DNA from 4 places in the Deinococcus sp. KSM4-11 genome. Region 4 is predicted to be linked to each of the others. Evidence: riboswitches for the same ligand, from Rfam matches in the RefSeq annotation. Region 4 holds a riboswitch; each other region holds the start of a gene.

Region 1 (7,606 bases), on a different contig from region 4:
GTTCGCGGTGATCTGCGCGCCGGTCGGCGTGACCAGGAAGCCGATGCACAGGCCCAACGCGATCAGCGGAATGATGCCCAGCAGCAGCTTGCCCAGCAGCAGCAGCGCCAGGCCCACCGGAATGGTCACGCCGCCGGTGAAGTGCGCGAAGGTGTACAGCACGGCCAGGCTCAGGGCGCTGAAGCACAGCGCGGCCAGCAGCTTCCCGGCGAAGTACAGCGCCGTGGGCATGGGCGACGCGCGCAGCAGCCGCAGCCACCCGCCCGTGCGTTCCAGCGCCACGGCCGACCCGAACGAGAACATCGACAGCGAGAGCAGCGAGTACGCGCCGAAGTTCACCAGGATCAGCGGCCCGACCTTGAACCCCTGATCCGTCGTCTCGTTCACGGCGCTCAGGCCGAACAGCGAGAAGAAGATGACCGGAAAGCCGATGGTGCCCACCGCGAACATCGGGTTGCGCAGCATGCGCCGCAGCTCCGCCAGGGCCAGGGTGCCCAGCGCCGGCAGCAGCGGCGCGCGGCGGGCGGAGGGGGCGGGCGTGGGCAGGCTGACGGTCTGGGCAGGCTGGACAGTGCGGGAGGTCATGCGGTCACTTCCTTGGTGGCAGAGGAGCTGGTCTGGGCAGGAGGCGTGGCGGTCAAGTTCAGGAAGGCGTCCTCCAGGCTGGCGCGGCTGACCTCCAGTTCCGTGAAGGGCGTGCCCTGGCGGATCAGGGCGGTCAGCAGCGCCTCGGGCGTGCGGGTGCGCAGATCCGCGTGCCCGTGGGCATCCACCTCGGCCGAGTCCACCCCCGGCAGGCGGTGCAGCTCGGCCAGCACGAGGTCGCTCGTGAAGCGCACTCGCGCGCCGCCCGCCTGGGAACGCAGCTGTTCCGGCGTGCCGTCGGCCAGCACCGCGCCCGCGTTCATCACGATCACGCGGTCGGCGGCGCGCTCGGCTTCCTCCAGGTAGTGCGTGGTGAGCAGGATCGTGCGGCCCGCGTCCTTCAGTTCCGTCACGGCCACCCAGAACGCCTGCCGGCTCTGCGCGTCCATGCCGGTCGTCGGCTCGTCGATCAGCAGCACCTCCGGGTTGCCCACCACGGCCAGCGCGAAGGCCAGCCGCCGCTTCTGCCCGCCGGACAGCGCGCCCGCCCGCCGCCCGGCCACGCTCCCCAGGTCGGCGAGCGCCAGGGCCTGGGACGCGGCCAGCGGGGCGGGGTAGAAGCGCGCGAACAGTTCCACGGCCTCGCTCACCTTCAGCGCGGGCGGCAGGGCACTCTCCTGCGGCATGGAACCGATGCGGCGGCGCACGTCGTCCTGCCGTGGGTTGCCGCCCAGCACACGCACCTGCCCGGCCGTGGGTGCGCCCAGGCCCAGCATCAGCGAGATCGCCGTGGTCTTCCCGGCGCCGTTCGGCCCGAGCAGCGCCGTCAGTTCCCCGGCGCGGATGTCCAGGTTCAGGCCGCGCAGGGCCGTGACCTTCCCGAAGGTCTTGTCCACGTTCCGCAGCTCGATCGCGTTCGTCATGCCCACAGGGTGCGCTCCGGCCCGCCGCGTTCCCAGTGCCGCGTGTCAGGCGCCCGGGGTGACAGTTGTCACGCCCACCATGGGAAGCCGGTTCCGCCCGGCGTCAGGAACGCGGAGGAACCGGTGAGGTGTGGGCTTGCGGTGACGGAGTCGATGACGTAACCGCGCGGGCGCGGGCCTACTTGCTGATGTCCACCTGAAAGTCCTGCGTGTACTCCGTGACGTTGCGGGCGCTGTCGAACACCTGCACGGTCACCGTGTGCTTGCCATTGTCCTGGGCCCCGAAGAATTTCGCGTAGGAGTTGTACGCCGTGTTGTCGTTCACGAAGGGCTTCCCGTCGATGTTCAGCACGACCCGCGCCACGTTCACGTCGTCACGGGTGGACAGCTGGAAGAACACGTTCCCCGCTTCCCGCAGCGTCTGCGGGAACATCATCATGCTGACCTTCGGGGCCTGCGTGTCCGTCGTGGTCGTGGCCGCGCCCTGCACCGTCTGGCCCGAGACGGTCTGGGCGGGGGCCTGCATGCTGCCACAGCTGGTGGCGAACAGGGCGATCAGGGCGGAGATGACGAGTGCTTTCATGGTGGACTCCAGGGAACAGGTCACGGCCCGGCTCACGCCCTGGACTCAAGGCGGAACGGTCGGTGAAGTGGGAACGACGGAGCACGCCGCGCCGGTCGTCAGGAACGCCGGGGGTGCTGGGAACGGCCGTGAAGCCGCTCTCCGGATCGGTGCTGGGTGGCCGCAGGGGACGCTGACCGCAGGGGTCAGGTCAGGGGCGCGGGCTCACTGCACGCGGGTTCGGCGCGCGGCACTCAGGTGAGCGGCGCAGCCTGGTTGTGGATCTGGGGGCAGGGCGACAGCATGGGCGTGTCGAAGCATCTGGGAACTCCTCTTGCAGCGTGAGCCGCAGAGTATAGGGCCGAACCTTCACCGGAAGGCAAAAGTAAGGCTGTCGAAAAGCCGGTCGCACCACTAGCTCCACGTGTCCCAGGTGCCCGCATACAGGATCACGCTTCATCGCTTCTTCCCGCCTGGTGGTTCTCCAGCGAGGCTTTGATCTTGCCGCAAGCCCTCTTACAAGCCTCGCACTGCCCAGACTGGCCCGACTTCATGATCGGACATGGTGGTTTGTTAAAGTCGGCTGCCGACCACACGGGCCGGTCATGACCATCGGTATTTCCCGCACCCAGCGCGGGCGGATGACCGGACAGGCATGCCGTTCCAGAGGGGCCAGACCCAGGACGATCCGGGGTCGGAGCCGGGCATCATGAAGACGGTGCCGGCGGGTGGGGCCCAGCGTCTGACAGAATGTGCTGTCCATGACAACGTTTACACCATGCCCCCGTGCGCCGTGAGGTCGTGTGGCCTGGGGTACGGTCGGCCATCGTCTCGTGCGGCGCCCTAGCTTCCGCGTGGGCCGCCGGGCGCAGGACTCGGTACAGTGGGCAGCATTGGCCGCGCCCCGACCGGGCCGCGCGGCGCACGGGAGGAAAGAGCCATGAAGTACGTTTCCACGCGCGGCGCGCAGTCCCTGGGCCGCTTCTCGGATGTCCTGCTTTCGGGCCTCGCCCCGGACGGCGGCCTCGCCATGCCCGAGTTCATCCCCACCTTCGGGCCGCAGGAACTCGAGGCCCTGCGCGGCCTGCCGTACCCGGAACTGGCCTTCGCGGTCATGCGGCCCTTCATCGACGACGTACCCGAGCACGACCTGCGCAGGATCCTGCATGTCACGTACGCGCCGGACGTCTTTCACAGCAAGGACATCACGCCGCTGACCCCGCTCGGAACCTCGGGCCTGTACCTGCTGGAACTCAGCAACGGACCGTCCCTGGCATTCAAGGACATCGCCATGCAGTTCCTGGGCCACATGTTCGAGTACGTGCTCGAAGCCCGTGACGAGCGCCTGAACATCCTCGGCGCGACCAGCGGCGACACCGGCAGCGCCGCCGAGTACGCCATGCTCGGCAAGGGCCGCGTGAACGTGTTCATGCTCTCCCCGCACGGCCGCATGAGCGCCTTCCAGCAGGCACAGATGTTCAGCCTGACCGAACCCAACATCTTCAACATCGCCCTGGAAGGCGTGTTCGACGACTGCCAGGATCTCGTGAAGGCCGTGAACGCCGACGCGGACTTCAAGGCCCGCTTCGAGATCGGAGCCGTGAACTCCATCAACTGGGCGCGGGTGCTGGCGCAGGCCGTGTATTACTTCAAGGCCTACTTCGCCCTGAACCTGCCCGCCGGTACAGAAGTGGACTTCAGCGTGCCCTCGGGGAACTTCGGGAACGTGTTCGCCGGCTTCCTCGCCCGGAGCATGGGCCTTCCCATCGGGCAGCTGCTGGTCGCCAGCAACGAGAACGACGTCCTGTACGAATTCTTCTCCACGGGCGTGTACCACGTCCGGCCCGCCGCGCAGGTCGCCGCCACATCCAGCCCCAGCATGGACATCGGCAAGGCCAGCAACTTCGAACGCTACCTGTACGCCATCACCGGCAACGACGCCCCGCAGACGCACGGCTGGTGGCAGGAGGTTGGCCAGGGCCGCCCGGTCGACCTGCGCGGCACGCCCCATTGGGACGCCGTGAAAGCCAGCGGCCTGCGCGGCGGACGCAGCACCCACACCGACCGCCTGGGCACCATCCGCAGCATCGACGAGCGCTTCGCCCGCCTGATCGACCCGCACACAGCCGATGGCGTCCTGGTGGGTGAACGCCACCAGCGCCCCGGCGTTCCGATGGTCTGCCTGGAAACCGCGCTGCCCGCCAAGTTCGAGGAGACCGTGCAGGAGGCCGTTGGGCGCACGCCGGAACGGCCCGAGCGTTTCGCTGGCATCGAGCACGCCAGGAAGGTCTTCGAGGTGCTGCCGAACGACGTGAACCGGCTCAAGGCGTACATCGCGCAGCACCTACAGGCCGCCCAGCGGAGCTGACCGCTGCTGCTTGGCAGGCTGCTGGCCGTGGAGGCCATGTGAGGCCTGAACCGGCGCTTCCCGGCGCTGTTCCGGGTCACTTTACGGCGTAGTGCAGGGTGGCGCTGTCGTCCAGCCCGATCGTATGCGTGCCGCTGGTGGTGGTGTTGGTGATGACCAGGACGTTCCAGACGCGCGTGTAGGGAAGGTTCACGGTGTGGGCGGCGGCGCCGCAGGTCAGCTGGCCGGACACCGTGTCGTCCTGGGTGACATACACCGGGTACCGCAGCATGGATCCGCTCACGGTGGCGGTGTATTCGCGCAGCGGCGTGCCGCCCTGCGCCGACGTGAACCCGGCCGAGTCGAGGTACGCGGCCTGGGCGGTCGGGGCCGTTTCTGTCAGGGTCGAGGCGCACCCGGCGCTCAGGCCGGCGAGGCCCGCTTTGGGCGAGGAGGTGGTCTTCGACTCGATGCCGGTGGCGCTCGTGGGCAGCGCGAGGGTGGCGGTGCCGGCGCTGCTCACGCTGGCTGTGGCGATGGCCGTGATGGGCGTGGTGGAGGTGGAGGCGAAGATGGCGAAGGTGCCGGCTCCGGAAGTCCACGGCTGATCCCCCCGGCTGCCGGCGTTCAGGGTGACGCTCAGCGACTTGGCGGGCGTGGCGGTGGCCTGCGGCGTGCCTCCCCGCCCACAGGCACAGAGGACGGCGCAGAGGGTGAGCGTGGCGAACGGCAGCAGTCTGGTCACGGCTGCAGCGTAGTGCGTGTGGCCGGGGAGCGGGAGCCGCCCTGTATGACACGCCCCGTGCCGGGCGAAGCCGCCTGGGCCGCTGCCTGAAGATCACGAACAGTGTGTGCCCTGGCCCTGCTCTGGGCGCGGCGCGGGCCTAGACTCCGCGCATGTCTGAAACGACCGACGTCTTCATCGATTTCCTGTGCCCCTACGCCTGGCGCGGCGTGGAACTCGCCGCCGTGCTGCGCGAACAGGGCGAATCCTTCCGCCTGCGGCACTATTCGCTGGTCGAGGGCAACCACGCCGCCAACCAGAAGGAACACACTTGGAACCTTACGGATCAGCCGCTGGACGCCCCGGACGGGGACGGGTACATGAAGCACCAGACGCCCAGCCTGCGCGCGTTCCTGGCGGCGACCGCCGCCGCCCGGCAGGGCGAGGAGGCCCTGTGGGCCTTCAGTCTGGCCCTGTTCCGCCTGCGCCACGAGCAGCAGCGAGAGCTGGACGACGCTGCGATGTCAGACGCCGCCGCCCAGGCAGGACTCGATGCCGCCCGTTTCGAGCAGGATCGGCAGGACGAGGCCGGGCTGCGCGCCGACCTGCGGGCCGAGCAGGAGGCGTCGCGCGAGATCGGCGTGTTCGGTACGCCCACGTACGTCCTGCCGGGCGGTGAGGCCGCGTACTACCGCTTCGAGAACCTGACCCGCGACCCCGCCACCGCCCGCGAGTGGTGGAACCTGTACACCACGGTGCTGCGCAGCGATCCGGGCGTGGCGACCATCAAGCGCGCGAGGAACCGCCCGGCCCAGCGCATGTGACCGCCCCGCCCGCCGCCGTGCAGCGGGCCTTCGGTCTCCGGGGCACCCCGGAACCCCTGTCTGGGGGCAGGGGCACATCCTGGCGGATCGGTCCGGCCGTGCTGAAACCGGCGGATCAGTCTCCAGCGGAACGGGCATGGCACGCGGCCGTCCTGGGGCCAGTCGTGGAGGGTCACGTCCGGGTCGCGCGGCCGCTGAGCACGGCCGACGGCCAGCTGATCGTGGACGGCTGGATGGCCACGGCGTTCGTGTCCGGTCAGCACCAGCCCGGCCGCTGGCTGGACATCGTGCAGGCGGGCGAGCATCTTCATCGTCAGCTCGCTGCGGTGCCCCGGCCTGCCTTCCTCGCCGCGCGCCGGGATCCCTGGGCCGTGGCCGACCGGGTGGCGTGGGGAGACCAGCCCGCCACGCCCTTCCTGGCGGCGCGCCATGTGCGGCGCCTGCTCTCGTGCTGCCGGCCCGTGGACGCGGCATTACAGGTCATTCACGCGGATCTGACGGGCAACGTCCTGTTCGCCGCCCTGGAGCGGCCGGCCATCATCGACTTCTCGCCGTACTGGCGTCCTGCTCCCTACGCCTCCGCCATCGTCGTGGTGGACGCCGTCGTATGGGAGGGAGCCGATCCCGCCGTGTTCCGTACGCTCACCGCTCAGCCGGGCTTCGCGCAGCTGCTGCTGCGGGCGCTGCGGTTCCGCATGGTCACGGACGCCATGCAGCGGGGCGTTGAGGTCGTGCCCCCGGAACGCGATCCCTACCAGCGGCTGGTGGATCTCACGTGTGACTGGGCGTCCTCGTAGGGTAGACCGTGACCGTCCGGTCTGCCCGGGGCGGCGGATTCGTCCTGGCGGCGCGGCGTCACTCGTGGTCGGGGTTCAGGCCTAGGCGCCGCGCGACCTCGCCCGTGGGCCGCTCGAGTCCGCTGCGAACGTCCATGTACCCGCGGTACGCGTCGTCGAAGCTGTAGACCAGTTCGGTCATCACGCCGTGTTCCCCCACGTCCAGGCCCTGAATCCGGAAGCCGGCGCGCAACTTGGGCACGATCACGGCGCTGTTGGTGAGGTGATGCTGACTCCGGATCAGGTCGTACCGCTGTTCTCTCAGGAACGACAGGATGACCGGCAGCAGGCGCGTGTACAGGCCCTGCCCCCGGTGCGCGGGCAGGAAACCGGTGTTCGACATGTACGCCGTGCGGCGGTCACGCTGCCGCGAGGCGTGCCAGCCGACGACCTGACCTCCGTGTGCGACCAGCCACGTGTACGCGGGAGCCTCCGGGAGGGGGTACGGGGCCGGACGCTTCCAGTCGAACGACACCGTGTCGTAGACGGCACTTTCCAGTTGCGCGTAGACTATGCGGTAGGTGGCCTCTGGAACGCGGTGCAGGGTGTATCCACCGCCCAGGTCCACGCCCGATTCGGCGTCCATCGGCAGGGGCATGGATGGAGGGGCTGCGGTAGTCGTGGCGGGTCTGGCCCGCACGCCCAGTCGCCGCGCCGTCTCGCCGTGCGCCTGTCGAAAGCCGCTGCGGACGTGCATGGCGTCACGGTAGGTGGCGTCTAGCGATAGGGTCAGGGCCACGTTCAGGCCGCCCTCGTAGGCGTTCAGGCCCTGGAGCAGAAAGCCCGCGCGCAGCTTGGGAATGAT
Region 2 (7,606 bases), on a different contig from region 4:
CCCCCCGCCTGAGCTTCTTCTTCGGGATCGGCATGAACTTCTACACCGAGGTCGCCAAACTGCGGGCCGCGCGGCTGTTGTGGAGCGAGCTGATGGGCCAGTTCCATCCCCAGAATCCCGCCAGCCTCGCCCTGCGCACGCACTGTCAGACGAGCGGCTGGAGTCTGACCGAGCAGGACCCGTACAACAACGTCGTCCGCACGACCGTCGAGGCGCTGGCGGCCGTGTTCGGCGGCACGCAGAGCCTGCACACGAACGCCTTCGACGAGGCCATCGGCCTGCCCACCGACTTCAGCGCCCGCATTGCCCGCAACACGCAACTGGTCATTCAGGAGGAGACTGGCATCCCGGACGTGATCGACCCGTGGGGCGGCAGCTACCTGATGGAACGCCTGACGCACGATCTGGCCGGGAAGGCGCGGGAGCTGATGCGTGAGGTTGAGGAGCTGGGAGGCATGGCCAAGGCCATCGAGAGCGGCGTGCCGAAACTCCGGATCGAGGAATCGGCGGCCCGCAAGCAGGCCCGGATCGACCGGGGCGAGGACGTGATCGTCGGCGTGAACAAGTACCGCCCGGCGGAGGCGACCAGCGTGGACGTGCTGGACATCGACAACGCCGCCGTGCGGGACTCGCAGATCGCCCGGCTGAAGCAGCTCCGGGCCAGTCGTGACGGCGCGGCCGTGCAGGCGGCCCTCGACGCCCTGGAACACGCGGCCCGCTCGGGCGAGGGCAACCTGCTGGCCCTGAGCGTGGACGCCATGCGGGCCCGCTGCACGGTGGGCGAGGTCAGCGACGCCCTGGAACGCGTGTGGGGGCGCCACTCGGCCGAGATCCGCACGCTGAGCGGCGTGTACGCGGCCGGGTATCAGGGCGACGAGGACTTCGGAACCCTGCAGACCGAGATCGAACAGTTCGCCGCCGCCGAGGGCCGACGCCCGCGCATTCTGGTCGTGAAGATGGGCCAGGACGGGCACGACCGGGGAGCGAAAGTCATCGCCACCGGCTTCGCCGACCTGGGCTTCGACGTGGACGTCGGCCCGCTGTTCCAGACGCCCGAGGAGGCCGCGCGGCAGGCCATCGAGAACGACGTCCATGTCGTGGGGGTGAGTTCACAGGCCGCCGGCCACAAGACGCTGGTGCCCCAGCTGATCCAGGCGCTCCGAACCGAGGGCGCGGGCGACATCCTGGTCGTCGTGGGCGGCGTGATTCCGCAGCAGGATTACGCGGCGCTGCGTGAGGCGGGCGCGGCGGGCATCTTCGGGCCGGGCACGCCCATCCTCGAGAGTGCGCGCGAGGTGCTGCGGCTGCTGAGGGAACGGCATGGGCAGCCCGCCTGAGCACGGGCGCGGCGGGCACGGCAGGAACCGCCTAGTGCTGGCCGCGCTGCTGGCCCTGGTCTCGCTCGCCGGAGCACAGGGCCTCCCACCCGTGCCGTACAGGACGGCGCCAAGCACCTCTCCGGCCTCCGCCGGGGGCCTGAGAACCTGCACGGTCGGCGAGACCCGCTACCTGCTCGACCGCGCCGGGCAGGTGCGCGGCCTGGAGTACGCGCGCCTGATCCCGGACAACACGCTGCGCGTGCGGCAGAGTTACGACCGCGCCGGAACCCTCACGGGCGCGTCGGTGCAGTGGACGGGGTTCGCGGGCCGCCTGCTGGACGTGCGCGGCGCGTTCGACGGGCGGGGCCGCCTGGTGAGGGAAAGCGGATTCCGGGCCAGGGGCGTGACCGCTCCGCTGACGTCGTACCTGCGTCCGCTGCCACACATGGCCCCGTGTTGATGGACATGCGATCCTGGCCCCAGGAGGCCCTCCATGAGTGATCCGCAGAGCGGGCAGATCGATTCCGTCCAGTCCCTGCCGGACGGCGGCACCGTGTACACGCACGGGCACCGCTTTCCCGACAATGTGCAGGTCGTCGAGCAGCGCCACGGTCCCGGCGGAACGCTCCAGAGCGCACGGGTGACGTGGACGGGGTTCGCGGGACGGGTGCTGGACGTGACCGCGACCTTCGACGCGCAGGGCAGGCTGGTCAAGGAAGAAGGCTACCGTGCGCCGGACATGACCACGCCCGTGCTGGACCTGATCCGGCCGCTGCCCAGGCAGGCATCTCCGCAGACAGTGGCCCCGACACCGCCTCAGCCGAATACGGGCGAGCCGTCGGCCCATCCGATTGCCGAGGGGCTTCACCGGATCTACCCCACTGCCCAGAACGACCCGCCGGATGGGAGTGACTCCTGAGCGGCGCAGGGTCGACCGCTGGCCTTCCCGCATGCCACACCCGCTGACTCCGGAGCTGCTGGCGGGGAACCGGCGGGCGCTGGCGAAGGCGATCACCCTGGCGGAATCGACCCGCCCGGAGCACGAGCAGCAGGCCCAGACGCTGCTGGCCGAAGTGCTGCCGCACGCCGGGAACTCCGTGCGGGTGGGCCTGACGGGTGTGCCGGGCGTAGGCAAGAGCACCTTCATCGAGGCGCTGGGCGTGCGGCTGGCCGATCAGGGACGGCGGGTGGCGGTGCTGGCCGTGGATCCCAGTTCGGCACGTACGGGCGGCAGCATTATGGGGGACAAGACGCGCATGCCGCGCCTGACCGTGCATCCCCGTGCCTTTATCCGGCCCAGTCCGAGCAGCGGCACGCTCGGCGGCGTGGCCCGGCGCACCCGCGAGGCGATCACACTGTGCGAGGCCGCCGGATACGACGTGATCCTGGTCGAGACCGTGGGCGTGGGCCAGAGCGAGACGCAGGTGGCCGCCATGACGGACCTGTTCGTCCTGCTGACCCTCCCGAACGCCGGGGACGAGTTACAGGGCATCAAGCGCGGCATCATGGAACTCGCCGACATCTGCGTGGTGAACAAGGCCGACGTCAGTCCTCAGGCGGCGGTGCGCGCCCAGACGGAACTCCGCACCGCGCTGACCCTGCTCACGCCGCATGCCGCGCCGTGGCGGCCCGTGGCGCTGCGGGCCTCCGCCCTGACCGGCGAGGGGCTGGAGGCCGTATGGGAGACCGTGGAACGCTATACGCACGCCACCGACCTGACGGCAAAACGCCACACGCAGACTGCCCAGTGGTTCGACGACCTGCTGCGCGAGGCCGCGTGGCGGGCCTTCCGGGAGGGGCTGGACACGCAGCGCCTGCAGGCCGTCCGGCTTCAGGTGCAGGCGGGCACCCTGACGGCCGTGCAGGGAGTGGCCGCGCTCCTGGCACGGCCTGCATGACGAGCCTCCCCTCCTGAGAGGTATCAGCTCCGCGTGGCGGGAATGATCGCCAGCGTGCAGCGCGACGTACAGACAGCCCGGCCCTGCCCGTCCACGATGTCGATCTGCCAGACCTGGGTACTGCGGCCCTGGTGGATGGCCGTGGCCGTGGCCGTGACGAGGCCGCTGCGGACGCCGCGCAGGTGATTGGCGTTGATTTCCAGCCCCACGGCGGTCAAGCCCTGGTCGGCCACGCTGAGGTGGGCGCCGAGGCTGGCGACAGTCTCCGCCAGGGCGACGCTGGCCCCGCCGTGCAGCAGGCCCATGGGCTGATGGGTGCGGGCCTCGACGGGCATGGTGGCGACGACGCGGGTGCCGCTGACCTCCAGCATTTGAATACCGAGGTGGTCGATGAGCGTGTCGGTGGTGCTGAGCATCCGGGGATCGGTTTCGGTCATGGCGTGGCTCCTTCGCGGCGGGCGGCCTCGGGGCGCAGGATCAGGCAGGTGGTGGTGGCGGTGGCGCACAGGCGATCCCCGGCGTCCAGCAGGCGGGCCTCGGCGGTGGCGATCTGCCGGGAGACGCTGACGACCTCGGCGGTGGCGCGCACCTCGCCCATGCCGGCCAGCAGGGGCCGCAGGTACCGGACGCTGAGTTCCAGGGTGGTGTAGCCGACGCCGGCGGGCAGCCGCGTGTGGATGGCACAGCCCAGCGCGGAGTCAAGCAGCGTGGCGAACACGCCGCCGTGGACGCTGCCGATGGGGTTGTAGTGAAATTCCTGCGGGGTCATGCGGAAGGTGACCCTGCCCGGCTGGATGTCGTCCTCTTGGGCGAGCGTGAAGTCCAGGCTGTCGGCGATCGGTGGAGCGGGGTAGTCGCCGCGGGCCATGGCCCGCAGGTAGTCCAGGCCGCTCATTCGGCGGGCCGCGTCCGCGCCGCCGAGGGGGTCGCCCCAGGTATACGTGCGGGTGCGCTGCGGTGAGGTCATCATGGTCTCCAGCGTGGAGAGGGGTTCCGGGCTGTCATGGGTTCAGAGTATGACGCTTATCATATTTCCGTCCAGTGTCGGGACGTCTCCACACAGGGTGATGGGGTGCGTGAAAGGCCGTCTGGCAGGCGGCTGGCGCCTGGGTGAGAATCCTGTCAGAGCCCCGTCGACAGACTGGCAGCAACCAGAGGTTCACTTTGGCCGGTGACGTCCGTCACCCGATGCCCTCGGAGGCCATGACCTTCGCCCCCTACCCGGTCACCTGGGGCGAAGCGAGCCAATGGTGAGACCGAACGAGGAGAACCCATGAAGCTCAAGACCCTGGCCTGGCTCAGCGCCGGCCTCCCCCTGCTGGCGAGTTGCGGCAGCATCGTCGGCGCCGCCATCCCGCCCCAGACCATCAGCAACCCCGCCCACCTGAACGGCGCGACGCTCACGAGCTCCAGCCCGCTGACCGTCCAGCGGGTCGGCACGTCCATCCAGTACGACACCAGCTCCACCATCCCGGCCGGCTCCTTCGACGACCTCGATACCTCGTCCATTCCGCTAGGCATCAAGCCCTACGCCGCCGAGATCAAGGCCAGCCTGAAGTCCGTGGTCATGACGGGCGCGTGCGCGATGCCTGCCTCATTCACGCTGACCGTCGATGCCTTCGCCGTGTCGGTGTGGGACTCCTCGAACAAGGCGGGCGCCGTCACCCTCAGCGCCACGCCCAACCTCAACATCGCGGCGACCCGCACGGACTCCGGCGTGGGCACCAGCACCTACTCGCTGGAGGCCAAGAGCGTGTCAGTCGGCAAGGGTGACGCCAATGTCCCCAAGGCCCTGATGATCCTGACCACCGGCGGCAAGAACGACGTCAGCGTCAGCGCCAAGATCAGCGCCGACAACGACGCCATGGCCGGCTGCAGCCTGACCTTCACCCTGGGCGATTCCAGCGCGACCCTCAGCAGCTTCCACTGATCCCGTGCTGACTAGGCCGCCCGCGTCCCCACGCGGGCGGCCTGATCTAGTCGGCCGGCACCGAGGCCAGTTCCATGCTCGGTGTCGCGGGCGATACCCATGGGTTTCCCCTCAGCACGAAGCGCCACGGCAGGGTGCGGCCCTCCCGGATGCCGATCCGGGCCGTGACCTCGACCGCTCCGTCTGGGACGGCGACCGGTGGCCGGTGCAGGTGCAGCGCCGAACTATTCACCACGGTTCCGGCCACCCGCGCAGGCTCCAGTCCCAGGGCGTAGACCAGCTTGGCCGGGCCGTTCGTCAGGTCACGCTCGCGCGTCACGGGCCGGTTCGTGAGCATGTGCCCCAGCCCCTCCAGCGGCTCGATGGCCCGGATCAGCACGCTGGCGGCCACACCCAGGGGGCGGCACGACACCTGCAGGAGCGGGTGCCCGTGCGCCATCCAGAACAGCCAGTGGCCCGGCGCGATGGCCATGTCGGCGGAACGCGCGGCATGGAAGCGCCCGGCCGTACACGCGGGATCGCGTGGACAGTCGTACGCCTCGACCTCCACGATCCTGCCCGTCAGCCGGGCGCCCTGCGCCGTGACGCGGATCAGCGTCCCTCCAAGCAGGTCACGTGCCAGACGAACCGGATCGGCATCGAAGTGATCCGGGCGCAGCGGCTCCGTCATTGGATCGGGCACCCGTGGGGCCGCAGCATTCGCGTCTGGAGTCCTCTGCCCATATCGCCACGATAGCCCGCCGCCCCGGTTCTGCGCCGTGACCTCAGGGGGCCGGTGGAGCAGGACGGGAGCGGCGACGAACGCGGCCCCACAGGTTGAGCTGGGTGGCCACGCGCCGCAGGCGTCCGGCTGGATTCAGCGCGATGCTGCGGGCCAGCCACACGAGGCCGGAGGGCCGCCGGTCGGCCAGCAGGCCCCCAGCGATCCGGTAGGCATTCAGGCTGGCGGACTCCCGCTCGAAGGCCCGCCGGGCGGCGGCCGGTTCAGCATGCCACTCGGCCATGAACTGCTCGAAGGCCAGTCCCTGCTGACCGGTATGGCGCCGGAGGTTGCCGCGCCGGATGAATTCAAGTTCCAGGCGTTGAAGGTGCAGCTTGCGGCCACTCGTACTGCCGGAATGCACCCGGTAGTTCACGAGGCGCTCGGGCAGGGCCAGCACGGGCGCATGGTCGGCCATCCGGCTCCACAGGCCGACGTCCTCGGCGGCGGTCAGCAGTGGAAATCCGCCCACTGACAGCGCCAGCGTCCGGTCGAAGACCACGCTGGCCGCCAGCAGGTAGATGATGGCGTGCTGATCCATCAGCTGCCGGTACTGGACTTCATCCCTGGGGCCCACATCGAAGTACCCGAGGCGGCCACCCGTCGATCCGATCCGGTAGCCGTACGTGCCGAGGGCGGCCAGGTGCGGGTGGGCAGCCAGGTACGTCATCTGCCGCTCCAGCTTGGTGGGCAGGAAGACATCGTCGTGATCAAGCAGGGCCACCCAGCGCGTGTCTGCCAGCTCCATGGCGCGGTTTCTGGCCACCCGCACGCCTGAGTTGGCCTGCTGGATCACCCGGATGCGGGCATCCTCCAGGGCGTGGCGCTGCGCGATCTCGTGGCTCCGGTCGGCACTGCCGTCGTCAATGATCAGGAGCTGCCAGTGCGGGTAGGTCTGGTCGCGGACGCTGCGGATGGTTTCGTCCAGGTGGCGCTCGCCGTTGAAGACGCAGAGGATGACCGTCACGACTTCCGGAGGCATGCCGGCACTGTAGTGGCCCGCCGGTCACGCCGGGTGTCGACTTGCCCGAATTGTCTGACCTCCTGCCTTGTGGCAACGGGGGGCTGAAGCCCCCTCACCGGCTCAGCAGGCCGCCCTCGTAGATCCGGCGGATGGTCGTGTCGATGTCCGGTTCCTGCACCGTGAGGTCACGCACCGGGGCGTGGGCCGTCACGCGGGCGATGGGCGCGGCGGCCGCTCCCGTGAAGGCGTACCGGACGCGGGGGCCAGCGGCGTGCAGCACCTCTAGGCCCGGAACGTGCGGGGTCGCGGGTACCTCCTCGTAGTCCACGACGAGTTCCCGCGCCCCGCCGTAGCGCTGCTGGAGGGTGGCCAGTGCGCCGTCGTAGAGGAGCTGGCCTTGGTCGATGATCATGACCCGCCCGGCGAGGCGCTGCACGTCCATCAGGTCATGCGTGGTCAGGAGAACGGTGACGCCCTGCTCGCGGTTGATCACGCCCACGAACTCGCGGATGCGTTCGCGGGCCACCACGTCGAGTCCCACGGTGGGCTCGTCGAGAAACAGCAGGCTGGGATCGTGCAGCAGGGCGGCGGCCAGATCGGCACGCATGCGCTGGCCCAGGCTGAGGGAGCGGGCCGGCGTGCCCAGGAACGGCTCCAGATCAAGGAGGGCCGTGAAGCGGGCGAGGTTCTCCCGGAAGCGGCCCTGCGGCACGCGGTACACGTGCCGCAGCAGGT
Region 3 (7,606 bases), on a different contig from region 4:
CCCCGAGCGCCGTGCCTTCCCGCAGGAACTCGGGATTGCTGACCACGAAGTGCAGGGTCGGGTCGAAGGCCTTGGTGTGATCCTCCAGCAGGCGCTGCACGTAGTCACCGGTGCCGATCGGCACGGTGCTCTTGTTCACGATCACCTTCGCGTTGCCGTTCAGGTACCCGGAAATGCTCGCGGCGGCGCTGACCACGTACTGGAGGTCCGGCGTGCCGTCGAGGCCGGGCGGCGTGCCCACACAGATGAAGATCACGTCGGCGTCCCGCACGGCGCTGTAGTCGGTGGTCCACTTCAGGCGGCCCTCCTGGCTGGAGAGCAGGTCGTCCAGACCCGGCTCATGGATGGGCACCTCGCCCCGCTGCAGCATGTCGATCTTGTTCTGGTCGATGTCGATGCCGGTCACATGGTGCCCGATGTGGGCCAGCAGGCCAGCCGTACCGAGGCCGACGTACCCGGTGCCGATCACGGCGACGTTCGCAGGGTGCTTCAGGTGCATAGGGACACTCCAGTTCCGGATTCGCGTCACTGACGCTCGGGAGTACGCTCCGGAGGGGCGTGGGATTAAGGCGGGTAATTCGGCCAACACCGGCCTCGGACTGGGTGTGATGTTACCGCGCCGGTTCGTGAAGACTGTTCAGGGGCGGTTGATCTCGATGGCGGCGATGGCCGGGTAGTCCGCGCTGGCCTTGAAGGTCAGGTTCATCACGCCATTCGTCACGGGGACGTTTACCGTCTGGTCGTAGGCGGCGCACGCTCCGACCTTCGAGAAGATGTCGAGATTCGAGATCAAGGTGGTGCTGCCGGAGGTCACGTCGAACACCCGTTGACCCACCGTGCTGGAGTACAGGTCGATGAAGTGGAGGGTCACCGGGTACGTTCCGTTTTCAAGGGGAACGTTGTAGATGAGGGTTCGGTCGTCGGGGGTGGCCTTGCTGGTGTTGCCCCGGTAGGTCTTGTACAGCACGTCGTTGGTGGTGCCGGGAACGTCGGCTCCGCAGGGGTTGCTGATATTCGGTTCGTTGTACGCCTCGGTCGGCGTGAAGGCTTTGTAGGTCTGTACCGTGGCCACGCCTCCTTTGGGGGTGAAGTCGTAGTTGTACTGATCCGAGATCCACACGTTGTTGTCCGGGGCAAGCACCCCGACGTTGCCCCGACTGGCCGCGTCGATCCCGAGTCCAGTGTCGATCAGCACCGGCGCCGGCTTGAGATTCGACAGCAGGAAGATGTTGTCGTTGTAGTCGTAGTTGATGCCGGAATAGTCCATGATCAGCAGGTAGGTGTTCGGCATGACCGCGCCCGACGGATCCTTGGCCTTGAAGAACCGCAGATGTTGCCCGCAGGGCCCGGTGCAGCCTGCGTTGACGTCGGGATTGTGCAGGTTGAAGCTCGGGTCGCTCCATTCGCTGCCGTCGACACGGAAGCCGAAGGTCTTGCCGGGAGGTGTTCCGTCCACGCGGGCGGCCTTGCTGAGATCTGCGTTGTTGCGGGGGAAGAGGGCCTGCGCGTCGCTGCCCGCCGACGCGACGATCCCCTTGACGGCCGCGGATCCTTTCGAGGTTGGTCGGGCGTACCACGACAGCGTCGCAGGATTGTCGATGGTGTGGTACGACGCGATCTGCCAGACGTTCACGGCCTTGGCGGCGTCGGCCTTCTGCCAGTAGGGACTGATGACCTCGTCGCCCTGCGCGAACACCCGGCCAGCCTCATTGATCGCTGCGCCGCTGGGAATCACGGTCTTGAACCCCAGCACCTGGTTGATCAGCTGGGCCGTCGAGGGCTCGGGGTTGCTCTCGATCGTCGGCTGCCACGCGCCCGCCAGTTTCAGGCTGGTGCTGGGCTTGGTCGGATCCGTGCTCGTCAGGGTCAGCGTTCCGGTCTGCACCGTGCTGCCACTGCCGGTGAACTGGACGCTCACCGTGACTGACTGGTTCGGAGCGATGGTGCGCTGGTTGACGCCGTCAGGCAGCACGAAATTGCCGCTCACCGATGGCGTCACGAGCAAGGGATCGCTCCCCGTATTCGACAGCTGGACACGCGAGATGGTGTGCTGCGCTGCCGAGGGCTGGACGATCGTGGTCGAGCCGTCCTTCGTCCGGTCGATCTTGTTGAACGACAGCCAGGCGGGGAACGGCCCCCCATCCAGGTTCGTCACCGTCAGCCGGGCCAGCGAGTTGGCGTTCCCGACGGTGACCTGTGCGGCGGCGCTCTTGCTGCTGTCGGCCGTGGATTTCGCCGTGATGATCGCGGTTCCCGTCGAGACGGCCGTGACCACCCCACTGGCGGAGACGGTGGCAATCCCGGTGTTGCTCGACGTCCAGGTGACGGTCGTGGCGTAGCTGCCGGTGCCCTGCACGGTCGCCATCAGGGTATCGGTGGCCCCCGGTTGAAGAGACAGGGTCGCCGGCGAGACGGTCACGCCCGTGACCGAGTTGGAGCCCGCGACGGTGACACTGGCCGTACCGGTCTTGCTGGTGTCGAAGGTCGACGTGGCGGTGATCGTCGCCGTGCCGTTGCTGACGGCTGTGACCTCACCGCTGGTGGGATCGACCGTGGCCACTGCCACATTGTTGGACGACCACGTGACATCCTTGGTGTAGGTGCCTGTGCCCGTCACGTTCACGGTGAAGACCTTCGTGGCGGCCTTGGTCAGCGAGGCACTGGCGGGATTGACGGTTACCTTGGTTACCGCGTTGCTGGGGGCATTGTTCAGGTTGCACGCGGCCAGGGCCAGGGCGGCCAGCGTGGCCACCAGATATGTCTTGACGGGTTGGACTGTCTTCACCATGCAGATCTCCCTGCGAGAACAGCATGTCCTGCATGCTGCCGACGCCGCTTGCGTCCGGAATGTGCGAGTCAGATCGCTCGCCGTCCCATTCCTGCGCAGCATGCCGAGCCCGGCGTAACAGCATCGTTGCACTGCGCGGCACCCCTGGACTCATGAAGATCTGATTCAGGGCTGCTGGCACAAAGAACTGGGCGGCAGGTGCGCTGTCCCGTGGTGGGACTGCACCTGCCGCCCTGGGGCGACGCTCAGACCTGGTTCAGGGAATCCCGATCGGCAGGCCAGCCGTCGTGGCGCGCAGTTCCCAGGCGCTGATGGCCGCCGCAAGGCTGCTGAGCGCGATCGCCTGGTTGGTCGGGCCGACCCGGGTGTTCCCGCCGTCCACGCCGGCCGAAGCGCTGATCGACAGGTCCCAGCGGGCGTTGGGGTTGCTGGTCGAGGGGTTCCCCCAGCCGACCGTGTTGCCCGAGGCCACGACACTCGAGGCGATGTGCGCGGGGTCGCCGGAGTAGTTGCGGATGTAGATTCCAGCGTCGGTGTCAGCGTCGAGCAAGGTGCCGTCTGCCAGCTTCCCGGTGCCGAGCACCACGTTGTTCTTGATGGTGAGGTAGTTGCCGCCGGCCGCCGCGACGCCGTAGTTGCTGGTTTCGAGAATGACGTTGTCCGAGGCTTCCTGGTATGCGCCGCCGCCGTCGCCGAGCATGATGCCGCCGCCGGTGTAGCTGGCCGAGGGATCACCGGCGTACGCTCCGTTGATCAGGTTGTGGTGGACGCGGATCGGGCTGCCGGCCACGCCGCTGGAGGCGTACAGGTTCACGGTGTCTTCGACGTGGGAGGCGCGGGGCGTTTCATCGACGCGGTTCCAGCCGATGTCCACGCGGGGGGCATTCTGGACGGCGTTCAGCTGCACGAACTGCACGCGGTAGAACTTGCCGTTCTGGAACCCACCGTGGCCGTCGCTGTAGCGGCCTTCGATGTCACGGGCGACGTTCTGGCGCACGGTGATCGTGGTGGGGGTGGCCGCCGTGCCCCGCCAGGCGTTGAGGTAGATCCCGCTGGTGTTGGCGAAGGTATTGCGCTCGATCAGGATGGAGACGAAGCCCTCGGCGCTGACGAACCGGCCGGGCGTGCGGGTGACGTCATTCGGGTTCAGGCCCTGTCCGGTGCAGCCGCGCACGGTCAGGGTGGCATTGGACCACGGGGCCGAGATCAGGATGCCCTTGCCGCGCACCGAGCAGTTCTCGATGATGACGGGTTCCGTCGTCTTGACCGTCACGGCGGGAACCGCCGGGTTGAGGCTCTCCCACGCTCCGGTATACGTGCCGCCCTTGGTGATGGTGATCGGGGCGGCGTAGGTCAGGACGGTGGGAGCCGGAGCCGGAGCCGGTGCGGGCGTCGGAGCCGGGGTGGGCGCGGGCGTCGGTGCGGGAGCGGGCGTCGGAGCCGGAGTGGGATCAGGCGCGGGCGTAGGCGCCGGAGCAGGTGCGGGTGCCGGCGTGGGATCAGGGGCCGGCGTCGGCGCGGGAACAGGATCGGGCGCGGGTGTCGGAGCCGGTGCGGGAGCAGGCGTCGGTGTGGGAGCGGGCGTCGGAGCCGGGGTGGGTGCGGGCGTGGGGGTGGGTGCCGGTACCGTGGCCGGCGGAACCACCAGGTAACAGCTCTTGTTCACGAATTTTGCGGGATCGCTGCCGAAGAACAGGTTGTTGCAGGTGCCGGTGCCCGTCACGGACTTGTAGGCCCAGCGGGTATCCACGCCGTAGCGCACCGTCTGGGTGCCCGTCACGGTGAAGTCGTGGCCTTCCGTGACGAGTTTCACGTAGGTCGTGCCGGCCACATCGGCAGCGGTGGCCGTCGGCGCTGTGGCGATGGGCGCGCAGCCGTGGAGGATGGGCGTGGCCCAGTCGGCGTGGTCGGAGGCGTTGCCGTTGCCGGCGTCCGTGACCACGAGCTGCATGGTGCTCCGGCCGGTGAGGTCGACCTTGATGCTCTTGGTCGCGCTGGCGCCGGTCATGATGCCGGAGTCGTACAGTTTCGTGCTGTCGGAGTACACCTGGAAGATGACCGAGCCCTTCGTGCCCACCTCGTCGTCAACACCGATATCCGCTGTCAAGCTGGTGCAGGTGGCGTCCAGGGCGAAGGTGATCTTCGAATTGGCGTGCACGCCGTAGCCGGTGGTGTACGTCTTCCCGGCCAGGGTGAGGTTGCGGCCGTCACCGGCCACGTTCTGGCCGTTGCTCTTGTTGAGTTCGACTGGGCCGTACCCGTTGGTGGCGGACGTCCAGATGGCGCCGCTCAGGGGATTGTCGCCGCTCTTGAGGGCGAGGGCTTCCGCGTAGAGGGGCGTGTCCGTGGTCACGTCCGCGCCGGTCGGCAGCGTGGCGTCCTCGGCCGCCGGGACGCTGGCTTCCGCGGGGACGTCCGGAGTGGAACTGGAACAGGCGGCCAGGGACATTGCGAGTGTGAAGGCGAGCAGCGTGGCAGAAACAGGGGCACGGGAAGAGCGGAAAACGTTCATGAGGTACCTTCCTTCGGTAGCCCGGCGGACTCGATGAGCGAGTTCCGTGGCTTTGCGTCCCTTCCTCACGGAAGGTTTGCCGTTTCGGTGATAGGTCTCGGATGACGCGGATGCGTCTGCTCTCTGACGGGTTCATGATGCTCAACGCTTCACGACACTTTCATCACATTAAGAGTGGGCTGAAGAAAGCTTCATGAAGTCCTCGTGCGTGAAGATGGGAGCCACGCGCTCAGGCTGCGTTCCCACTGGAACGGAGTGGAGAGGGTTCCTCGTCATGCTTCACTTCGTTAAGAAGGTGAGATTGGGCCGTCAGAAGCCTGTCAGGAATCCAGCGTGTCGTCATTGCCCGTTTCCAGGGCAAACGGCCGGGGATGACGTCTGAGCCGACATTTCCCGATTTCATGGCTCCAGGCGTCCCCCATTCAGGGGCGTGTCATGGGCTGGATAAATACTTGGATTCTTGAGGTGCAATCTGACAACCGCCAGTCGGGTGTACCGTGACGCCATACATGCTGAATGTGGCGTGCTAAGTGGCTCCAAGCGTCTGCCAACTCGCCTGACCTGGCCGGGTGACTTCAGATTGAAAACGGAATCTGACCTCAGGTGACTCTCAGGCACTTCACCGGGCAGAAGTGGTCGAGGTTCGGCGGATTCCAGAGCGGTGATGTAAGCGGGACGCCGTAGGTCTCTGCGTGGCCCGACTCCCCGACCCGGCGCCTGCGAGCCATTGGATGGCGCCCCACTTCCTTGAGGTCACTGACCTTCGCAATCGTTGGCTGGATTGTCCGAGCAGAACGGACTCCGCATGGATGAAGCCGCGCTCGCAGATGGCTGGCGCGGCCTCACACTGGGCTTTCGAAAAGGCTCAGCCAGGGGTGCCGGCCAGTCTGCCCCGAAGTTGCTGCAGACTGGTGCGCGCCATCTGCTGCAGTTCGCTGGGCGGCCCGAGCAGAACGACACCCGCCAGCACGGCCGCACCGAGGAGGAGTTCCGTTACGAACAGGAGCGGGAGGGGAACATTGATGGCCCTGAGGGTGAAGACGACGGCGGCTGTCAGCAGGGCCGAGCCCACGAAATAGAGGCCGCCCAGCCCGTACGACAGGGCAATCTCACGGCCGCTGCCTCCGATGATCTGGCGGGCCACGAAGGCGTAGGCGACGCTACGCACCATGCTGGCTGCCACGAGCACGATGGCAATCTGTTCAACCTGCCCGCCCAGGCGGTAGGTCGTCCAGAAGGCTGTGGCCAGGGCGACGAAGTACACCGCCTGAATGGCGATCTTCACATTCAGGCGTGCCGTGGCCTCTGCCAGCACGGCCGAGAGGTTGGTGAGGACGGCAAAGGGAATAAACAGCGCGAAGGTCTGCATCAGCGTGATGGAATCGAGGTACTGGGGGCCGAGCATGACCTTCACGATTTCGGGCGCGTCGATGATGATGCAGCCGGCGGCGCTGAAGATCACCAGTGCCATCGCGCGCAGGCCCGACAGATAGGCGCGGCGCAGGCGTTCGGGTTCATCCTGCACGGCACTGAACGATGGCGCCAGTACCCTCGAGAGGCTCATGGCGAAGTTCGTGGCGGGCATGGCCAGCGTGCTGAACGTCCGGCTGTAGGTGCCCAGTGCCGCTTTCGAGTAGAACTTCGCGATCAGGAAGGTGTCCAGGCTGGCGCTGATGAACTCCAGGAAGTTGATCACCGTGGCCCGCATCCCGAAGGTGTACAGACCCTGGTAGGCCGACACGCGGAAGATCGGCCGCAGCGTGTGCCGGGTGGCCGAGTACAGGATCACGAGCTGGATCAGGCCCTGCGCGACGGCACTGATCACGAGGCTCTGCGCGCCGTAGCCGAGATAGGCCGCGCCCAGGCCCAGCAGGCCGTGCCCGAGGATGTACGAACTGAGTTCCGCCGTGACGAGCGGCTTGAAGCGCAGGGCCCGCCGGAGCAGGCTGGCCGACAGCGTGTTCGCGCCGTACAGCACGTATACACACGCGTACCCGCGGAACACCGGCGCGACATCCGGGTTCTTGAAGAATTCCGCTGCGAAGGGCGCCGCCAGCCACGCCAGAGCGGTGGCGACGAGGCCCAGCGCCATCGACGAGGTGAGCCCGGCCCGGATGTCGTCCTGACTCAGGGAGGACTTCTGCACGATGGCCTGACCGATCCCAAGGTCCGCGATGAACTGTCCGAACCGCTGGAGCAGCGATGCCGTCGCCCAGATCCCGAACTGTTCCTTGGTCAGGAGACGCGACAGGATCGCCGCGAAGAACAGTTGCAGGCTCAGGCTGGTAAACATGGAGAAATAACTC
Region 4 (7,606 bases):
ATGAGCGTTCCTGTACTTTGCTCAGGGGCAGGCCAGTGGAGGTTCAGTTGCCCCTGGACAGTGGCCCCCGGCGAGAACTGCACATCCACATTGCTGACCTGCTCGCCACGCACCGCGACCTTGAGGGGCAAGGCCGGGCGCGCATGGAAGCCGGCCGCGTCATCCTGGTTCACCAGCGTCAGGACGACGTCTCCCTCGTGAACTGCTGGGAACTCGAAGTGGCCGGCGGCGTCGCTGACCGCCATTAGGTTGCCGGCCTGCAGGCGGAGGCCCGCGAACGGTCGTCCGTCCGGATACCGAATCCGGCCCACGATTCTGCCCACGTCAGGGCGCGGCGCCGTCGCGATGTTCAGGGGAACACTCATTACCGCGCTCAGGTGGGTCTGCGGTTTCCCCGCTCCCACTGCTGAGAGCACGGAGAACTTGAGATCCACCTCGTGTACCTTCATGGTCGTGCTTCCGACCACGATCCATGGGCCGTCCTGGGACGCGGGTGAGGTCAGGCCCACGCTGGCCGTGCCCCCCTGGAAGTCGCAGTTCGCCTGGAGACCTGCCGAGGTGAACAGCTGTGAGGTGCGCAGATCCAGGGTAGTGGTGATGGTCGGCTGCAGTCTGAGCGACACCGCAGGACGTGAGGTGACCGGGATGGTAGCCGATCCCTGGTAGGTCAGGGCAGCGGGTGTCCACGCGAGGCTGGAGCGCCAACGGGAGGAGGTGAAGCTGAGACCTGTGCCGGTCGTCTGTCCACCGGTCATCCGCAGATAGGTGTCCCAGCTGTTGCCCCGGTATGCCAGCCGACCAGCGACGGTGAACGCGGCCGCGGCCCCTGGAGTGACGGGATCAACCTGATAGTCACCCGAGAGCGACGCGGTCACTCCGGTGGCGAGTTGGGCACGAACCGAGGCAATGATCCGGAGATCGGCGGTCGGTTGAGAGGTGAAATCGGTAGCCCGGTACTGGGCGCCGAGGCTCACCGCAGTCTGACGGTTGGCATAGTCGAGTCTGGCCTGCACCTTCGGCGCCAGCGACGTGAGATCGACCACACCACTGACCTGCGCGCGGAGGTGATCGGCGTGCCCTACCACGTCCGCCGCCACAGTCTGGCCGGCCTCCGACGTGCCCAGGCCTAGAGCGACACTCGACCGGGCACCCGACCAGCCCAGCGCGACGTTCCCAGCGAAGGTCTTGCCCTGCAGGCCCGCGCTGGCGCTGCTCCACCAGCTGATGCCCTTGAGCGCCGCGCTAACACCGATCACCCGGGTACCCGGGTGCAGCGGGAGGGTGCCAGTAGAAAGGTAGCCCACCCCGAAGGTGACCCGTTGATCCTGGTAGTCCGCGGCCCAGCTGGACTTCGATCCTGAGAACCGGAACGTTCCCGGCAGATCCGCACTGAGCCGCCCGCTCAGGTTCAGGTCTGAGGGGGTTTTGGACTGCACACCGAACGTGATCTGGCCCTTCAGGGTCAGCGACCGTTCCTCCAGGGGTACTCCGGTGCGCAGGAGCAGGCGGTTGACGCTGACCGTTTTCGAGAGGCCGTCCTGGCCCTGAACCTTCAGCGTCACGCGGCGCGCTGGGCTGGAGCTGTAGGGAAAGGTGCCGGCCACCGTGACCCGCATCTGTTCTCCAGGCGCCAGCGTCGCCCCTGGTGTGCCGACTTGGAGGGCCGGCGCATCTGCGCTGAAACGGAGGACTTCGGGAACGTTGCCATCGTTGCGAACCACGAAGGTGGCCGTCACCTTTCCATCCAGGCCCAGGGTGTCCTCGTCCTCCGGGCGGATGGTCACGTTCCGGCGCGGCGGAATGCGGACAGCGGCCGTGGCCTGGATGCCTGAAGCGATGACACTGACCGCATACGGTCCTGCGGCGGCGGAGCCAGGAGCCTCGACCGGTAGCAGGAGGGTGGTGTCGCTTCCGGGTTGGAGCTGTACAGCTTCCGGCGGAAACAGGGCGCGCCAGCCCGGCGGCAGCTGCAGCTCAGGCGTGCCGCTCCATTCGGTCTGGGTGTCGTTGTGAAGCTGAAAGACCAGGGTCAGCGGCTGACCGGCTCGGATCGCCTGCTCCCCGGAGGGTGTGACGACCTGGATGCCCGCGGCGCTGGAGAGCAGCAGGCTCAGGGTCAGCACCGCAGCCCGCATGTCAGTTCCCGACGTTGACGGTGTAGCGGGCACCCATCACCGGATTCACGCCGTCGTTGGCCAGAACCACGAAGGTGTACCTGGCGGCGGCCAGTGCCCCCAGCTTGAAATCGACGTGCGCGCCGCCGCCCGGGTACAGCCGCTTCTTGCCGGCCTGCGCCTGCGCCACAAGCTTGCCCTGCGCGTCATAGACCTCGGCACGGAACTCGGGAACGATGGACGCCGTACCGTCATTCAGCAGATCGACGCCCAGGTTCACATCGGCACCGCTGCGTGACAGTTGCGGCCTGGCAAAGTTGACCTTGGCAGCGCCCCCAGGGACGGTGGTAATGAGCTGAACGGCATAGCGTGTATTCACGCTGACCCCGGCTTTGGGGGCGGATGGGGCCCCCTGCGGCTGGACAATCAACGCGCTCCAGTGGCTGCCGGCCGTGGCTCCGGCTGGAACCTTGATGTTCAGGTCGAGCGTTTTGGTGCTGCCCGCGGGGACGGTCACCGCGGCGGCAGGGAGCGTAATCCAGCTGCTGTTGCTGCTGTCCAGCGTTCCTGCGGGCAGAAAGGCAGTGTTGGCCGGAGTAACCCGCAGGTCTTCCAGGCTAAGCCCGACGGTTTCGGCCTGAGCGCCGGTATTTGAGAGGGTGATCGAGAGGTGACTGGTCTGCCCCGGACGGACGCCCAGACTGTAGAGGAGCTGGCCCACCACCCCGGTCGCGGCCACAGCAGGGCCCGACAGAAGTGGCAGGAGCGCGAGGAGAACGAAAGTACGGTGGCGCATGGATCCTCCGGAAGTAAAAAGAGCGTTGGAAGGGCAACGTCGGTTGCCCTTCCAATGCTTCATCAGGCTTAGACGCCGTCGGCAGTGATGGTGAATGTAACAGTGATGGTGCTGTCTTCGAAGCCAGCAGCCGCGGTAGAGGCGGTGTAACTGACGGTAGTGTGTCCGGCGTCATAGGCGTCAATGGCGGTAATCAGATCGCCACTCGGATTGCTGGGGCTCAAGACCAGCGCATCAGCAGCGGTGCCAGATCCAGTCAAGCTACCGTCGGCAGCAATAGCCCCCGCCACCACGCTCAGCGACATGACGTTCGTCTTGAAGTCGCTTCCCACAACGCTCGCCACAATCTTGCGAGGATTAGGAGAAGCCGCCGCGGTCGTCCAGGACAGAGAAGACGTGCCAGTCTTCCCGCCAGCAGCCATCGTTGCGCTAGGGGCGGCAACGATGGTGTCAGAGGCACCGTTGGTAATGGCAACATCGGTCGAGTCTGCCGGATCAACGGCAAACGCAGCACCGGACAGCATCAGGGCGGACAGCAGGGCAAAGCTCTTAAAGTGACGCATCAGGGACTCCTGTCTGGAAGCAAATGCTCCAGGGGATGAGGGCTGCAAACCGTTGTGTAACGGTTATCAGCAGGACGAAAAGTCGGTCGCACCACTTGCTCCCCTCGTCCGAGGTGCCCGGTCTTACAGGACGAGGTTCATTGCTTCTCTCCGTTCGGTTCCCTGAACGAAGTGGGGAGATACTTGTGTTTCTGTTCTTACAAAAATCTGACTGGTTCCAGGCAGTGAAGGCGATATCACCAATCCGTGAAGTCTGGCGAGGGCGCCTGAGCACTGTCTGCCTCCGTTCAGAGGGGTAACCGGATGGAAAAGTCGTATGAAACAGTAAGTTCCATGATCCATCACCTGGTGATCCTGCTCCTGTCCATGAGGGCGAGGGGCGTCGCCGCTTCGGAAACGAGTGGATCCGAGCACATGTTCAGCCATGATCTTGAATTCATAGATGTGTGACGAGACAGCGCCCATTGTGCCGCTATGGACTCCTCTGAACTTTCCGGAATCAAAAGTCGACGCGGCATTGTTGACGTTGGCGAGGAGCAGCGGCGCTTGGAGGCCCTGTACACGTACAGCATCCTCGACAGCCTGCCTGAGCCTCAATTCGACCGCTTGGTCACCATGGCCTCACAGTTCTTCGAGATGCCCATGGCCCTGGTGACCTTCGTGGATGAGGATCGACAATGGTTCAAGGCCAGGGTCGGCATGAACGAGGCCCAGACCCCCAGAACCATCTCCTTCTGCTCGCTGGCCATTGCCCAGGACGGTGTGATGGTTATTCCGGACGCCACCGAGGATCAGCGGCTCCAAGCGTACCCAAACGTCACGGGGGATCCGCATCTGCGCTTCTACGCTGGGGCGCCCCTGCTGTCTCCCTACGGACACAAGCTCGGAACGTTCTGCGTACTCGACCACCGTCCGCGCGAGTTCACTGCTGAGCAGGAGGCCCTGCTGCAATCGTTCGCCGCCATGACCATGGACGCACTTAACCTGCGTCAGGCAGTTCGGGAGCTTGGGAGCATGGCCCTGCATGACACGCTGACGGGGCTGCCCAACCGCGCCTATTTCCGGCAACTGCTGACCCAGGCCTGCCGGCGGGCTGAGTCTTCGGGCGAGAAGGTGGTCGTGGGGCTCCTCGACCTCAACCGCTTCAAAGTGATCAACGACACGCTTGGGCATGCGGTGGGAGACGAGTTGCTGCAGCAGGTGTCGCAGCGGCTCAAACACGCGACGGCCACCAGCGATGTGACGGCCCGGATGTGCGGCGACGAGTTCACCCTCCTGCTGACCGATGTGCGTTCAGCCGAAGACGCCGAAAGCGTGATCCGGCGGATCGTGGCTGCGTTCGATCCGCCGTTCCGTCTGGGCGGCCAGGAGACCTTTATCCGCTGCAGCGTTGGGCTGAGTCTGTACCCGGACAATACCCAGACACCGGACACCCTGCTGAGTCAGGCTGACGCCGCCATGTACCGGGTCAAACGCGCCGGCGGTGGGTACGCTTTCTTCAATACCGACCTCGATCAGCGTACCCCGATTGCGATCGAACAGTTGACGGCGCTGCATCACGCCATCGAGCGCGACGAGCTTCGGCTGGTCTTTCAGCCGCTGGTCGAGGCCCGGACTCTGCACGTCGTGGGGCACGAAGCGCTGCTGCGCTGGATGCGTCCGTCCGGGGTGGTCAGTCCGCTGACGTTTATTCCGCTGGCCGAGGCGTCGGGCCTCATCGTACCGATTGGTCGCTGGGTCCTGCGGGCTGCCGCAGAAGCGGTCAGCCGCGGCCAGATCAGCCGGGTATCGGTGAATGTCAGCGCCGTGGAATTCCAGCAGCCCGATTTTGTTAGCCACATTGAGGCTGTCGTGCGTGAGACACGGATTGTGCCCCACCAACTGTGTCTGGAACTGACCGAGAGTTGCCTGCTGGAGCCCGAGCGCTACGCCTCAATCATTCAGCAGCTCAGCGACCTGGGGATCCACACCGCACTGGACGACTTCGGAACGGGGTACAGCAGCCTGACGGCGCTGGCCCATCTGCCCGTCAAAATTCTGAAGATCGACCGGAGCTTCACCGCCGAGGTCGGCGAACCCACCCGCGCCGGCCGGAATGCGCTAGCAGTCATGCACGGCGTAGTGACTATTGCCAGAGCCTATGGTCTGGCCACGGTTGCAGAGGGCGTCGAGACCACTCAACAGGCTCAGGCCCTGCGAGACGTTGGGTGCACCTTCCTGCAGGGCTACCTGTACGGTCGCCCCCTGCACCTACCTGCAGCCCGCTCTTCCCTGGAAACCGGCGCCAGTTGAGACCGCGCTGGGCCAGAGAGCGCGTGACACCTTCATTACGCGCTCCGGACGTCTTATTCGTGCGCTTGGTCGCCGTATGCGCGGTCTTGGTTCCAGGACTCGTTGCGCAGTTGAGGTGATTGGCACAGAGTGATGTCCTGCTTCAACTGCAGCGCCTCATCCAGCGGCCGCGTTCCTTCGAGTCACTCTGTGGCCTGAACCCTGCGGAATTCACCCTGTTGGCCGAACACCTCGAACCGCTCTGGGTGCGCGCACCGAACGTCCCTCCCAGAGGAGGGGCGGAGGCATCAGGTTGGCGCGGGACGACAGTCCAAGCTTGATGCTGCCCACCGCCTGCTGCTGACCCTGATGTATCTGCGCCATTATCTCCCGATGCACCTTCTGAGAAGGCTGGGATGCACAGTTCCAGTCGATTACCCTATGGAGTATCCATAATCCATTTGTACAGGTGTTGAAGTTCAAGTGGGGGGGAGACCAGAAAGCCCTGCAGGCCGTCAACGCCCAGAGCACCCAACTGAATTCTCTGGGTATCGGTTTCAACGCCCTTGGCGATGACCTCAAGGTCAAGGGCGCGGGCCAGTTGGGCCACCGCCCCCAGCAGTGCTGCGCCGCGAGGGCCTTGCTCCAGGCCCTGCACCAGGGCCCGGTCAAGTTTGACGGCGTGGATGGGAAGTGTCTGCAGCCCCGCGAAGTGGGCGTGACCTCCACCAAAATCATCGAGGGTCAGGCGCACGCCAGTGGCCCCGAGCGCTTGTAGGGCGCTGCGGGCGCGTTCTGGAGTCCGTGCCACCACTTCTTCGCGAACTTCCAGCATCAGACGGGAAGGGACAAGACCGAACTCGGCTGTTGTTCGGTGAATTAACTCTGGCAACTGCGGATCGGCGAGTTGCCGGGCTGACAGGTTGATGGCCGCGCTGAGACTCGGCAGTTGGGCCAGCGCCATGCAGACCTGGGTGAGCGTCCAGTGGCTCAGCGGCAAGCTCAGCCCACTGCGCTCCGCCAGCGGCATGAAGTGATCTGGGGTGACATTGCCGTAGGTTCGGCTGCGCCAGCGGACCAGCGCCTCCACGCTGCGCCGACGGCCAGTGGGATCTTCAAGCGGCTGGTAGACGAGGTGAAACTCACCAGCCGCGAGAGCACCATGCAGCGCCGCTTCCAGGGTGGCCGGCGCCACCTCACCGCTGCTTGCGCCAACCTCCAGCGTACTGCCACGCGCCTTGGCCCGGTACATGGCTTCGTCTGCCTGGGCGAGGAGGCTGTCCAGGTTCGATGCGTCGTCGGGATAACGTGCGAATCCGATGCTGGGACGCATCTGAAGTTCGACGTCATTGAGGAAAAAAGGCTCGTCGAAGATCCGCACGATCTGCTGGGCCAGGTTCAACAAATCGTCAGAATCGGCCTGCAGCAGGAGCACGAATTCGTCGCCGCCGGTGCGCGCGACCGTATCGTGTGGCGACAGGGCCAGCGGCAGCCGGGCGGCAACCTCTTTGAGCAGCAGGTCGCCGATGTGATGACCGTAGGTGTCGTTGACGGCTTTGAATTTGTTGAGATCCATCACGCCCACGGCCAGCCCGCTGCCGTGGGCCGCCGCTTCTCTGAGGGCGATGCGCGCGCGTTCAGAGAGCAGCAGGCGGTTGGGGAGCCCCGTCAGGGCGTCGTAGAGTGCCAGCCGTTCGAGTTCCTGCAGGCGGCTGGCTTGTTCGCGCTCGAGTTGTTCTTTGGCTTCGCGTTCAGCGGCGTAGCGGGCCTGTTCGTTCTTCAGCCATAGACGGTCGCGCTCCAATTCGCTCCTGGCCGCGACTTCACGGGTACGTTGGTCGGCTTCAGCGCGCAGCACCTCC

The links. Region 4 has a riboswitch for cyclic di-GMP ahead of E7T09_RS20330 (hypothetical protein). Riboswitches for the same ligand answer to the same signal wherever they lie in the genome.
Region 1: it holds a riboswitch for cyclic di-GMP, as region 4 does, so the genes downstream of both, E7T09_RS21520 (Ig-like domain-containing protein) here and E7T09_RS20330 (hypothetical protein) in region 4, are expected to answer to the same signal.
Region 2: it holds a riboswitch for cyclic di-GMP, as region 4 does, so the genes downstream of both, E7T09_RS05780 (hypothetical protein) here and E7T09_RS20330 (hypothetical protein) in region 4, are expected to answer to the same signal.
Region 3: it holds a riboswitch for cyclic di-GMP, as region 4 does, so the genes downstream of both, E7T09_RS22085 (NPCBM/NEW2 domain-containing protein) here and E7T09_RS20330 (hypothetical protein) in region 4, are expected to answer to the same signal.

What each region holds. Positions count from the first base shown of each region.
Region 1 is NZ_SSNX01000012.1:53,988-61,593, forward strand. Features, by position in the region: gene E7T09_RS21510 (ABC transporter permease) at 1-585, opposite strand, end outside; gene E7T09_RS21515 (ABC transporter ATP-binding protein) at 582-1,508, opposite strand; gene E7T09_RS21520 (Ig-like domain-containing protein) at 1,687-2,091, opposite strand; cyclic di-GMP riboswitch class II at 2,462-2,546, opposite strand; gene thrC (threonine synthase) at 3,011-4,438, shown strand; gene E7T09_RS21530 (hypothetical protein) at 4,515-5,162, opposite strand; gene E7T09_RS21535 (DsbA family protein) at 5,315-5,965, shown strand; gene E7T09_RS21540 (aminoglycoside phosphotransferase) at 5,962-6,762, shown strand; gene E7T09_RS21545 (GNAT family N-acetyltransferase) at 6,821-7,606, opposite strand, start outside.
Region 2 is NZ_SSNX01000001.1:1,149,330-1,156,935, forward strand. Features, by position in the region: gene scpA (methylmalonyl-CoA mutase) at 1-1,337, shown strand, start outside; gene E7T09_RS05755 (hypothetical protein) at 1,321-1,779, shown strand; gene E7T09_RS05760 (hypothetical protein) at 1,813-2,238, shown strand; gene meaB (methylmalonyl Co-A mutase-associated GTPase MeaB) at 2,270-3,217, shown strand; gene E7T09_RS05770 (hotdog fold thioesterase) at 3,241-3,654, opposite strand; gene E7T09_RS05775 (PaaI family thioesterase) at 3,651-4,187, opposite strand; cyclic di-GMP riboswitch class II at 4,405-4,488, shown strand; gene E7T09_RS05780 (hypothetical protein) at 4,491-5,147, shown strand; gene E7T09_RS05785 (DNA-3-methyladenine glycosylase) at 5,194-5,817, opposite strand; gene E7T09_RS05790 (glycosyltransferase family A protein) at 5,912-6,889, opposite strand; gene E7T09_RS05795 (ATP-binding cassette domain-containing protein) at 6,984-7,606, opposite strand, start outside.
Region 3 is NZ_SSNX01000002.1:513,172-520,777, forward strand. Features, by position in the region: gene E7T09_RS09410 (UDP-glucose/GDP-mannose dehydrogenase family protein) at 1-499, opposite strand, end outside; gene E7T09_RS09415 (Ig-like domain-containing protein) at 638-2,788, opposite strand; gene E7T09_RS22085 (NPCBM/NEW2 domain-containing protein) at 3,045-5,300, opposite strand; cyclic di-GMP riboswitch class I at 5,313-5,391, opposite strand; gene E7T09_RS09430 (lipopolysaccharide biosynthesis protein) at 6,166-7,606, opposite strand, start outside.
Region 4 is NZ_SSNX01000010.1:86,216-93,821, forward strand. Features, by position in the region: gene E7T09_RS20320 (NEW3 domain-containing protein) at 1-2,135, opposite strand, end outside; gene E7T09_RS20325 (hypothetical protein) at 2,137-2,835, opposite strand; gene E7T09_RS20330 (hypothetical protein) at 2,979-3,473, opposite strand; cyclic di-GMP riboswitch class II at 3,545-3,630, opposite strand; gene E7T09_RS20335 (bifunctional diguanylate cyclase/phosphodiesterase) at 3,948-5,765, shown strand; gene E7T09_RS20340 (EAL domain-containing protein) at 6,184-7,606, opposite strand, start outside.